Regions from separate parts of the uncultured Bacillus sp. genome, predicted to be linked through region 1. Evidence: predicted binding sites of a transcription regulator. Region 1 holds the regulator's gene; the other holds the start of a gene.
The links. Region 1 encodes NrdR, which represses ribonucleotide reductase genes. Its sites were predicted from a motif close to AACACNATATATNGTGTT; they were not measured.
Positions count from the first base shown of each region.

Region 1 (5,525 bases):
CTTTGTGTGATGTGCTGTATGATTGAAATTCTGCCGAGTAAGCTATATAAATAAAAAAGAGCAGATTCAAATCAGCCGGCAAATGTGATTATGAAAGATATCGTCAAAAAAGAAAAGTACGTACTTTTAAGTGCTATAGTCACTTTCTGGTGCCTGTAAGGAGAATGAACTGTATGGAGAAGAAAAAATATAATATTTCTGTGGAAGCGACTCTTGAAGTAATCGGCGGGAAATGGAAATGCGTTATCTTATGCCACCTGACGCACGGAAAAAAACGCACGAGTGAATTAAAGCGCCTTATGCCTAACATCACGCAAAAAATGCTGACCCAGCAGCTGCGTGAGCTGGAAGCGGACGGTGTCATTAACCGGATCGTGTACAATCAGGTTCCTCCCAAAGTGGAATACGAGCTCAGCGAATACGGCCGCAGCTTAGAAGGGATTTTAGACATGCTGTGTGCTTGGGGAGCGAGTCATATTAACAGAGTGTACGGGGATACATTTTCTGTGTTAGAAGAAAGTGTGCTCAATGATAAGTTAAAACAGGAGTCATAAAAAATGAGAGCAGTCAGTGCGGAACGCTGGCTGCTTTTTGGTTCTTACGCCTAATTTGTGTGCAAGAAAACATATAATGTATCATAAATTAGCGTTGTAATCGTTGATTTTTAACAATATGTACTGGCGAATCCATTTCAATGTGTTATACTAATTACAGATGACAACAAATTAGAATGACATAATCGATAAGGGGTGTCCAACATGAAGGTAAAAGTAGCGATCAACGGCTTTGGAAGAATCGGGAGAATGGTTTTTAGAAAAGCAATGTTAGATGATCAAATTCAAGTAGTGGCCATTAACGCCAGCTATTCCGCAGAAACGCTGGCTCATTTAATAAAGTATGACACAAATCACGGCAGGTACGACAAAGAGGTTGTGGCTGGTGAAGACTGCCTAATCGTGAATGGAAAGAAAGTGCTTTTATTAAACAGCCGTGATCCAAAACAGCTGCCTTGGCGGGAATATGATATTGACATTGTCGTCGAAGCGACAGGGAAGTTTAATTCAAAAGATAAAGCGATGGGTCATATAGAAGCGGGCGCGAAAAAAGTCATTCTGACTGCTCCGGGAAAAAATGAAGACGTTACCATTGTGATGGGAGTAAATGAGGACCAATTCGACGCCGACCGCCATGTCATTATTTCAAATGCGTCATGCACGACAAACTGCCTTGCGCCTGTTGTAAAAGTGCTGGATGAAGAATTTGGCATTGAGAGCGGGCTGATGACCACAGTTCACGCATATACGAATGACCAGAAAAATATTGATAATCCGCATAAAGATTTGCGCCGGGCGCGGGCATGCGGTGAATCGATCATTCCGACGACAACAGGAGCGGCAAAGGCGCTTTCGCTCGTGCTGCCGCATCTGAAAGGAAAGCTTCACGGCCTTGCCTTGCGCGTCCCCGTTCCGAACGTCTCACTGGTTGATCTCGTTGTCGATCTGAAAACTGATGTAACGGCAGAAGAGGTAAACGAGGCATTTAAACGGGCTGCCAAAACTTCGATGTACGGCGTTCTTGATTATTCAGATGAACCGCTCGTTTCAACTGACTATAATACAAATCCGCATTCAGCGGTCATTGACGGGCTTACGACAATGGTAATGGAAGACAGAAAAGTAAAGGTGCTCGCATGGTATGACAACGAATGGGGCTACTCATGCAGAGTTGTTGATCTGATCCGCCATGTAGCGGCACGAATGAAACATCCGTCTGCTGTATAAAATAAGGTCATGGACGCATTTTGAAGAAAAAACCCTTAACAGCATATTTCTGAAAAAACGCACCTTGCAAATTAGACTTAAACACAGTATACTATTTTTCGTGAACTTCTTGCTTGAGACTGTTTCGGAATTACTTAAAGGGTTAGGACCTCTCCGGACTAACTTTCCCCCGTGGTAAATGGCCGACCCAGTTGTTGGAATTTCACTTTTTAATTCTTGTTAAGGGGGGTCCATGACTATGGAAACAATGGGGCGTCACGTTATCTCCGAGCTATGGGGATGCGATTTTGATAAGCTGAATGACATGGATTTTATTGAAAAAACGTTTGTAAATGCTGCTCTAAAATCAGGTGCTGAGGTGCGCGAGGTTGCATTTCACAAATTTGCACCGCAAGGCGTAAGCGGAGTTGTGATTATTTCTGAATCACACTTAACAATTCACAGTTTTCCTGAGCACGGATATGCGAGCATTGATGTTTATACTTGTGGAGACTTAGATCCTAATGTCGCTGCTGACTACATCGCAGAGGCATTACATGCTGATACAAGAGAAAACATTGAAATACCAAGAGGAATGGGGCCTGTGCAAATTAAACAGGCGCAAGCGAAAGTACTATAGTAAACACGAACACAAAGGGAGCTGAAGCTAGAAAGCCATTATGCGCTTTTTAGCTTATGCTCCTTTTATTTTTATAAAGAAACAAGGGTGGTCCAGCTTTTTCTTTTTTCGTTTTTTTTGTAAAATAAGAAAGAGATTTTCACAAACCACCAGATGCTGTAGACACAGCTTTACACAACGGCTCTCCCGACAGATGCTTTCACATCTATTTTTAAAAGGCGGAGGCTGCCGAAAATACATTGCAGGGAACGAAATAGTTGGGAGCTGATTTTATTGAAATGTCCTTCATGCCAGCATAACGGAACGAGAGTCCTCGATTCACGGCCTGTGGATGACGGAAAATCGATTCGCCGAAGACGCGAGTGTGAATCCTGCCATTACCGGTTTACGACCTTTGAGAAAGTGGAGGAAACCCCGCTCATTGTCGTGAAAAAAGAAGGTGTGCGTGAGGAATTCAGCAGAGAAAAAATGCTGCGCGGCCTCATAAAAGCATGCGAAAAAAGACCTGTTTCACTCAAAACGCTTGAAGACATGTGCTTTGATATTGAAAAAGAACTTCGCAATCAAGGCTGCTCTGAGGTGAAAAGCGAGCTCGTCGGAGAAATGGTGATGGACCGGCTGGCTAAGATTGATGAAGTCGCGTATGTACGGTTCGCGTCCGTTTATCGGCAGTTTAAAGATATAAATGTCTTTATCGACGAATTAAAAGACTTAATAAAGAAAGAGCGTTAAAAGAGCTAAGAGGATTCTTCTAGCTCTTTTCTCATGTGCAAAATTGGCATTTGATAGATATGAGAAACGGTGTAAAATGAAAGGTAGAAACAAATTCGGAAGGTTTGAGAATGTATGGCTGACTATTGGAAAGATGTACTGCCTGTAGATCCGTATGTGGTCAAAAGCAGATCGATGCTGCAGGATATAGACAGACAAATTATCACACAACTGTATCAGCCCTTAATCGGCCCTGTTGCATTCTCTCTTTATATGACATTGTGGGGAGAGCTTGAACAAAACCGTCTGTGGGGCGGAGAGTCCACACATAGACAGCTGATGGGGATGACACAGTCTAATTTAAAAACGATCCATCAGGAACAGGGGAAGCTCGAAGGCATCGGATTGCTAAAAGTATATATGAAGGAATCCGAGCGGCAGGAGCGCCTCTTTATATATGAACTCCTTCCGCCGCTCAGGCCAAATGATTTTTTTGAAGACGGAATGCTGAATGTTTTTCTGTACAATAGAGTCGGAAAAACAAAGTATCAGCAATTAAAACAATTTTTTACGCACCCGGCCATTTCAGAAGATGCGAAGGATATTACGCGGCCGTTTAATCATGCGTTTGAATCGCTGCAGCCGAGTGAATGGAAGCTCACATCTGATATGGAGGAAACGGTGAGACTTGCGCAGGGCACAGAGTATACTTCTGTCGGACAGGCACCGTCCTACACCATAACGGAGGATGTGTTTGATTTTGATTTGTTTTTAGCGGGACTTTCTGAGACGATGATTCCGAGAAAAGCGATGACTCAGCAGGTGCGGGACACAATCAAAAAGCTTTCTTATCTGTACGGCATAGATCCTTTGCAGATGCAAAATGTCGTGATGAGCGCGATTGATGAGCGTGACGTCATTACGACGGAGGCTTTAAGAAAAGCGGCAAGTGACTGGTATCAAATCGAAAGAAACGGACAGCTGCCTGACTTAGTAGAAAAAACACAGCCGGTGCATCTGCGTGAAGGCGAAAAACCGGCGGAAGGGGATTCGCTGGACGGGAAGCTGATCGCATTGCTTGAGGCGATTTCTCCTAAGAAGCTTCTGCAAGACATTGCCGACGGAACAGAGCCGTCCAAAGCTGATCTGAAAATCATAGAAGAAATTATGTTTGAACAGAAGCTCGAGCCAGGTGTTACAAATGTGTTAATTTATTACGTCATGCTGAAAACCGACATGAAGCTGTCGAAAAACTATATCCAAAAAATCGCGTCGCATTGGGCACGCAAAAAGGTAAAAACGGTCAGAGAAGCGATGAAGCTCGCGATAGAAGAAAACCGCCAATACCTGGAATGGGCTGAAGGGAAAGCAAATCAGCCTTCGAAACGCAACTCAAAAGTGATTCGTGAAGAGAAACTCCCTGACTGGATGAAAGAGAAGGAGACAGCGTCCGATTCAGAATCCGGACAGCAGAAGCTGCAACCGCAGGATTTGGAAGAACAGAAGAAAAAGATGATGGAAGAGATGCAAAAACTGAAAAAATACTCTGCCTATTAAAGACAGAGACGCGGGGTGAAGTAATAGATGGAACCAATCGGCCGTTCCCTGCAGGGCGTAACCGGCAGGCCGGATTTCCAAAAACGTCTTGAACAAATGAAGGAAAAAGTCATGAAGGATCAAGATGTTCAGGCATTTTTGAAGGAAAACGAAGAAGTGGTTGATCAAAATATGATCGAAAAGAGCTTAAATAAGCTTTATGAATATATCGGACAAAGCAAGAATTGCTCCTATTGTTCAGAAGATGAAGATTGCAACAATCTGTTGGAGGGCTACCATCCGAAGCTTGTTGTCAATGGCCGTTCTATTGATATCGAGTATTATGAATGTCCGGTCAAACGGAAGCTCGACCAGCAGAAAAAACAAAAGTCTCTTATGAAAAGCATGTATATCCAGCAGGACCTTCTCGGAGCGACATTCCAGCAGGTTGATATCAGTGATCCGAGCAGGCTCGCGATGTTCCAGCATGTTACGGATTTTCTGAAAAGCTATAATGAGACGGGAAAAGGGAAAGGACTGTATTTATACGGGAAATTCGGGGTAGGAAAAACGTTTATGCTCGCTGCGATTGCCAATGAACTGGCGGAAAAAGAGTATTCCTCCATGATCGTATATGTACCCGAATTTGTGAGGGAGCTCAAGAATTCGCTTCAAGACCATTCATTGGAAGAGAAGCTCAATATGGTCAAAACAACACCTGTATTGATGCTTGATGACATCGGGGCGGAATCAATGACGAGCTGGGTAAGGGATGAAGTCATCGGAACGGTGCTTCAGCACAGAATGTCCCAGCAGCTGCCGACGTTCTTTTCTTCTAACTTCTCACCTGACGAACTGAAGCATCATTTTACGTATTC
Region 1 covers NZ_CATYRA010000004.1:155,477-161,001, forward strand. The annotation lists gene Q5C82_RS08545 (winged helix-turn-helix transcriptional regulator) at 174-554, shown strand; gene Q5C82_RS08550 (glyceraldehyde-3-phosphate dehydrogenase) at 759-1,781, shown strand; gene speD (adenosylmethionine decarboxylase) at 2,020-2,400, shown strand; gene nrdR (transcriptional regulator NrdR) at 2,674-3,132, shown strand; gene dnaB (replication initiation membrane attachment protein DnaB) at 3,247-4,668, shown strand; gene dnaI (primosomal protein DnaI) at 4,696-5,525, shown strand, end outside.

Region 2 (5,525 bases), on a different contig from region 1:
CCATCATCGCCATAAAGTTCAGCACGGCTTTCCGCTGGTGGCCGTCTACGTGTTCAGCCACGATCGGCATTCCTGTATTCCCCTGCTCTGTATCAAGAAGAGTCAATCCGGCCAGCACCTTCATATACGTGTCTTGCTCGTTTTTCCCGAGGTACTTCCAAGTGAGGAGATCGCCGTTTAAAGCAATCTCTTCCGGAAGCCAGAACTGTTTCACATTTTGGTTATAGAACATTTGGGTAAAGTCGTCTTCATGCTTTGACCAGTTTGCTGCGTCATAAATTTTCGTCACTATAAACTCTCCTTTAATCAAACAACACAAGAAAGGCAGCTGTCTTGCCCAGTATCTTTCGTTCTTGCATAGTAAATGGTTTTAATTCCTCTGTGATGTGCATACAAATCAATCCGGTTTAAATCACGAGTCGTCATTGTATCTTTTAGGAACAATGTAAAGCTGATTCCCTGATCAACATGCTGCTGGATTGTCGCGATCATATCTACGACTTTGAACATATCCATATCATAGGCTTCTTTGTAGAAGAACCAGTTATTAGATGCAAGCCCAGGCATTGGGTAGTACGTTTTTGAGTTGCCGTATGTTCTTTCTTCAATCCGTTCCATAATCGGCATGACAGATGCCGTGCTTGACTGAACGTATGAGATAGAGCCTGTCGGCGCAATGCATAATCTGTAGCTGTGATACATGCCGTGTTCAGCGACAAATGCTTTTAATTGTTTCCAGTCCTCTGTCGTCGGGATGTGCATGCCTTCAAACAGATTTGCAATTTTTTCGTATTTCGGCGAGAAATCAGTTGAAACGTACTTATCGAAGTATTCACCAGTTGCATAGGTTGATCCTTCATATTGATCAAACGTCTCGCCCTTCTCTTTTGCGATCTCCGCAGAACGCTGGATAGAGTAGAAGTTCACCATCATAAAGAATGTGTTCGCAAAGTCGCGCGCTTCTGGGCTTTCATACGCGATGCCGTTTTGCGCAAGGTATCCGTGAAGGTTCATAGCGCCGAGGCCGATTGATTTCATCGCTTTGTTTGCCCGTCTTACAGCAGGCGCATTACGGATATCAGTCGTTTCAGAAACGTGAGTTAAAGAATCAGTCGCAAGCTTAACAGTCTTTTCAATCGATTTGTGCTCCATTACGTTGAGAATGTTAAGCGATCCTAGGTTGCAGGAAATATCCAAACCGATTTCATCTTCTACATCATAGTCTGTGTAAGAAGAAACTTGAGATGCCTGCAGCACTTCAGAGCAAAGGTTAGAAAATTTCACCTTTGAAATATGGTTATTCGCATGTACTTTGTTGACATTATCTTGGAACATGATGTACGGATAGCCTGATTCAGAACGAAGCATCGCCAATTTTTCGAGCAATTTCCGCGGGTTGATTTTCTCTTTTTTCACCCGAGGGTTGTCGACGAACTTATCGTACATTTCATTCATGTCCATTTCGTCCATGTGCTGTCCGTACTCTTTATAGATGGTATGCGGATAGAATACGTAAGCCGCTTTGTCCTCACGCGCAAGCTCAACGAACTTGTCCGGAATGACTACACCGATTGAAAGTGTTTTGACGCGCACATCCTCATCGGCAGAAATCTTTTTCGTATCGAGAAAATCATTGATATCGCGGTGGAAAATGTTTAAATACGCCGCACCAGATCCTTGTCTTTGTCCCATTTGATCAGCATAACGGAACGCGTTATCAAGAAGCTTCATGACGCCTACAACGCCTTTTGTGGCATTTTCAACATCTTTAATGGCTTCACCTTTCGCGCGAAGCTTGGACAGGTTAAGAGAAACCCCGCCGCCCAGTTTTGAAAGCTGCATGGAGATATCGATCGCTCTTGAAATATCGTTTAATGAATCATTGACTTCGAGCAAGAAGCAGCTCACCAGTTCTCCGCGGCGTTTTCTTCCCGCGTTCAAAAATGTCGGTGTGCTTGGCTGATATTCCTGATTGATCATCAGGTTCACATATTCTTTTGCTTTCTCAGTGTCGCCGTTTGCGAAGAAAAGCGCGACAATTGAGATTCGGTCCTCATATCGCTCGAGGATTTTTTTCTTGTCATTCGTTTTCAAAGCATAGTCATTATAGAATTTAAACGCACTCATGAAGGAAGGAAAACGAAACTTCTTAGCGTAAGCTGTCTTAAACACTGCTTTAATGTCTTCAAAAGAATAAAGGCTTAAGAATTCCTCTTCGTAGTATTGGTTTTCAATCAAATAATCCAGCTTCTCTTTTAAGTCGTGAAAGAAAACTGTGTTTTGATTGATATAATCTACAAAATAGCTATGTACAGCCTCTTTATCCTTATCAAACTGGAATTTTCCATCTTTTTGGATCATGATTTCGTTATTTAACTGGATCCATTTTGGCACTTGATTTTGTGACAACTCTTTCTACCTCCTGAGTAAACAATTCAACGTCTTTAGATGTGCCGCTGAGTTCAAATTTGTGCAAGATCGGCACCTGATATTGTCTTGAAATGGTATCGGCGCTTTTTGCAAAGTTATCGCCCCATACTTTATTGCCGCTCGCAGCGACTCCTAATAAAAGATGGGCGTATTTTTCGAGAAATGATTGTGTTGATGCCGGTACCTGACCGAAGTTTGTCGTGTAGGTGACCAAAACAAACGGAGTGTCCAGGTGATCAATTTCGTCCACCTTGCGTATCTGCTGAAAGCCTATTTTATTCACAAACCGCTGAACATTCCCTGTTTTTGAATCAAATATGATTTGTACCACGTTTTATCACGACCTATCAAAAAATATGAATCTCTCATCACTAACACTATATATAGTATACTATCCTCTATCAAAAACACAATATATAGATTTGTTTTTATGAAAAATTCATATTTTGATCAAATCAGGCAACTGGCCAGACTCATAAGGGCCCAAAAAAGAGAGCAGAACGAGAATCATCTCTCGTCCTACTCGGGGTGTCGTTTTTAAGCCGATGTATATCATAACATGAAAAAAAAATGCTTAGTAGTCTAGATTTTTTTTTCTTAAGCTATCACAGCATTTTTCGCTCTCTACTGTTTCTTCTATTTCAACATCAGCACCGATCTCTTCTAAAACCGCCTTCAAAGCGCTGATAATTGAGGCTTCTCTGACTAATTCTTTTCCGTTCACAATGATGCTTGTTCCGTATTCATAGCAAGAATCATCTTCGCAAATTTCTTCCCAATGATTCACGATCACTTTATGCTTCATTTTTTCACCCTCTGTTTGATCTGTGTCTGTATTTAGTTTAGCGGGTAGCATCCGCTTTGTAAATTCGGATGCTTGTGAATTTTATTCAAGCTCATCATCCGAGTATTCTTTCTTCATCTTTACCTCATTGCGGGACTCATTATACTCATAAATTTTGATATAGCCGTCCTCCACAACACCAAAATGATTATGTTCAAGCGGGAACGAGGTTGGCGGAGGCGTTTCATAGCCTGAATTGCCACTGTCTGTTTCGATGATGGTATCTTGATTCCCGCACGCCCCGAACAGTAAAAAAACAGCTATCCACACAAGCGCAATCCTGATTCGTCTCAGTTCTGCTTCACTTTCAAACAAGGTCGCGTCACTCCCAGATATGATTTTTACATGATATTCGATTTAGTCTTGCATATGTTGATTTCATAAAAAAAGACCGTGCCTTGGCATGGTCCGCTTACAAAAAAGCTTGGAACAAAAGTGGATCAATTTTAAAAAATGGCTGCCGGGATTCCCCCGACAGCCTCCCCATGTCTTGACATGGTATTTTTTGATTTATTCGAGTTCAAGCTGGACGTTTTTTTGCGGCGCAAACGTTGAGATCGCATGTTTATATATAAGCTGCTGCTTACCTTCCGATTCCAGCAATACGGTAAAGTTATCAAAGCCTTTCACCTGGCCACGCAACTGAAAGCCATTCAGCAAAAAAACAGTGACATACGTATTTTCTTTCCGGATTTGATTCAAAAACTGATCCTGAATATTAATCGGTTTCATGTTTCGTCCTCCTTGATTCTCTATATCATACAGTTTCGATTAAAGTTCGAGTTTTCCTGCTATATGTGTGAAAATTTCCTTTTTTTTCAGCTCCATATCAACGGGCGGTGTCATATCGAACCAGGCAACCTGCATTTTGTTGCGAAACCACGTCAGCTGGCGTTTCGCGTACCGCCTTGAGTTCTGCTTTAGCTGATCGACGGCATCAGAAAGTGTCACAAAACCGTCAAAATATGCATATAGCTCCTTATAGCCTATCGCCTGTATCGATTGACAGTCTCTCACGTTCCTGTCGTAGAGGCGCTTCACTTCCGGAAGAAGGCCTGCCTCCATCATCATATCGACCCGCTGATTAATTCTTGCGTAAAGCGTGTCTCTATCCATTGTCAGTCCGATTAACACTGCATTGTACACAAGTTCTCGTTTTTGTTCCTGCAAATGCTGAGACATGGTTTTTCCAGACGTATGTAAGATTTCCAGTGCACGAATGACTCTTCTCGTATTATTGGGATGAATCGCTGCTGCTGCCTCTGGATCTGCCGCAGCAAGTTTGGCATGAAGAAAGTCAGCGCCTTCCCGCACGGCAGCTACTTGCAGGCTCTGTCGAAACGCAGGATCGTTCGCCTCTTCCGTAAATGTATAATCGTAAAGCACAGATTGTATATAAAGCCCTGTACCGCCGACAATCATCGGAAGCTTTCCTCTTTTTGCAATCTCGCTGATTTTGTTTCTCACTAAGCTTTGATAATCAGCGGTGGAGAAGGAATCTTGGGGATCTAAAATGTCAATGAGATGATGGGGCACTCCCTCCATCTCCTGTTCATTGATTTTAGCTGTTCCAATATCCATCCCTTTATAAACCTGCATCGAATCACCGCTGATAATTTCCGCGTTCAAAGATTTAGCTAGCTGAATACTTAAATTTGTTTTCCCCACTGCCGTCGGTCCGACTAAAATGACAACGGGCTGCTTCGTATTATTCAATGTGTATCACTCTCTTTTATAAATCTCCCCCCATTATAGCATTCATCATGTACAACCACCTATCCATTTTGCCCTATTTTTGAACCGGTAAACATCTTTCTACCACCCGAGCGGCTCATTGCCGACGATTTCTCTCGTCTTTCCTTTCAGGGCATGCCGATGCGTTTTTCTTCCGTCATCTTTCGGATCATACACAACGCCTCCGTACCGGATCTCAATCGGTTCATTATAGGCCAGATACGTCGTTTCTTCGATTTCATGATAATGGGTGCCGTCCGCTAAAGGAATCGCAGGCCCTGAGATTCCGTAATATCGGTGAAAATGGCCGTTTTCAAAAGAAGTGATCCCTGTAAAGTAATGTGTATGCTGATCGGTATTCGATCCATTAGCCGGCTGAGTAAATCCTTCAATGAGATGATAATGTCCCTGTTCTCTCGTCGTTTTGACATGATACGCATGTACGTGAGGCGGCGCTTTTGACCAGTCAGACGGATACAGGCCCAATGTGATCACATCCCTTCTTTTTCATCAAACG
Region 2 covers NZ_CATYRA010000002.1:195,703-201,227, reverse strand. The annotation lists gene nrdF (class 1b ribonucleoside-diphosphate reductase subunit beta) at 1-289, opposite strand, end outside; gene nrdE (class 1b ribonucleoside-diphosphate reductase subunit alpha) at 307-2,409, opposite strand; gene nrdI (class Ib ribonucleoside-diphosphate reductase assembly flavoprotein NrdI) at 2,369-2,761, opposite strand; gene Q5C82_RS04525 (hypothetical protein) at 3,005-3,235, opposite strand; gene Q5C82_RS04520 (YmzC family protein) at 3,317-3,589, opposite strand; gene hfq (RNA chaperone Hfq) at 3,785-4,006, opposite strand; gene miaA (tRNA (adenosine(37)-N6)-dimethylallyltransferase MiaA) at 4,046-4,990, opposite strand; gene Q5C82_RS04505 (YmaF family protein) at 5,090-5,503, opposite strand.
Region 2: nrdI (class Ib ribonucleoside-diphosphate reductase assembly flavoprotein NrdI) is a predicted target of NrdR. The motif match lies at 2,804-2,821, and genes of this name have one in related genera.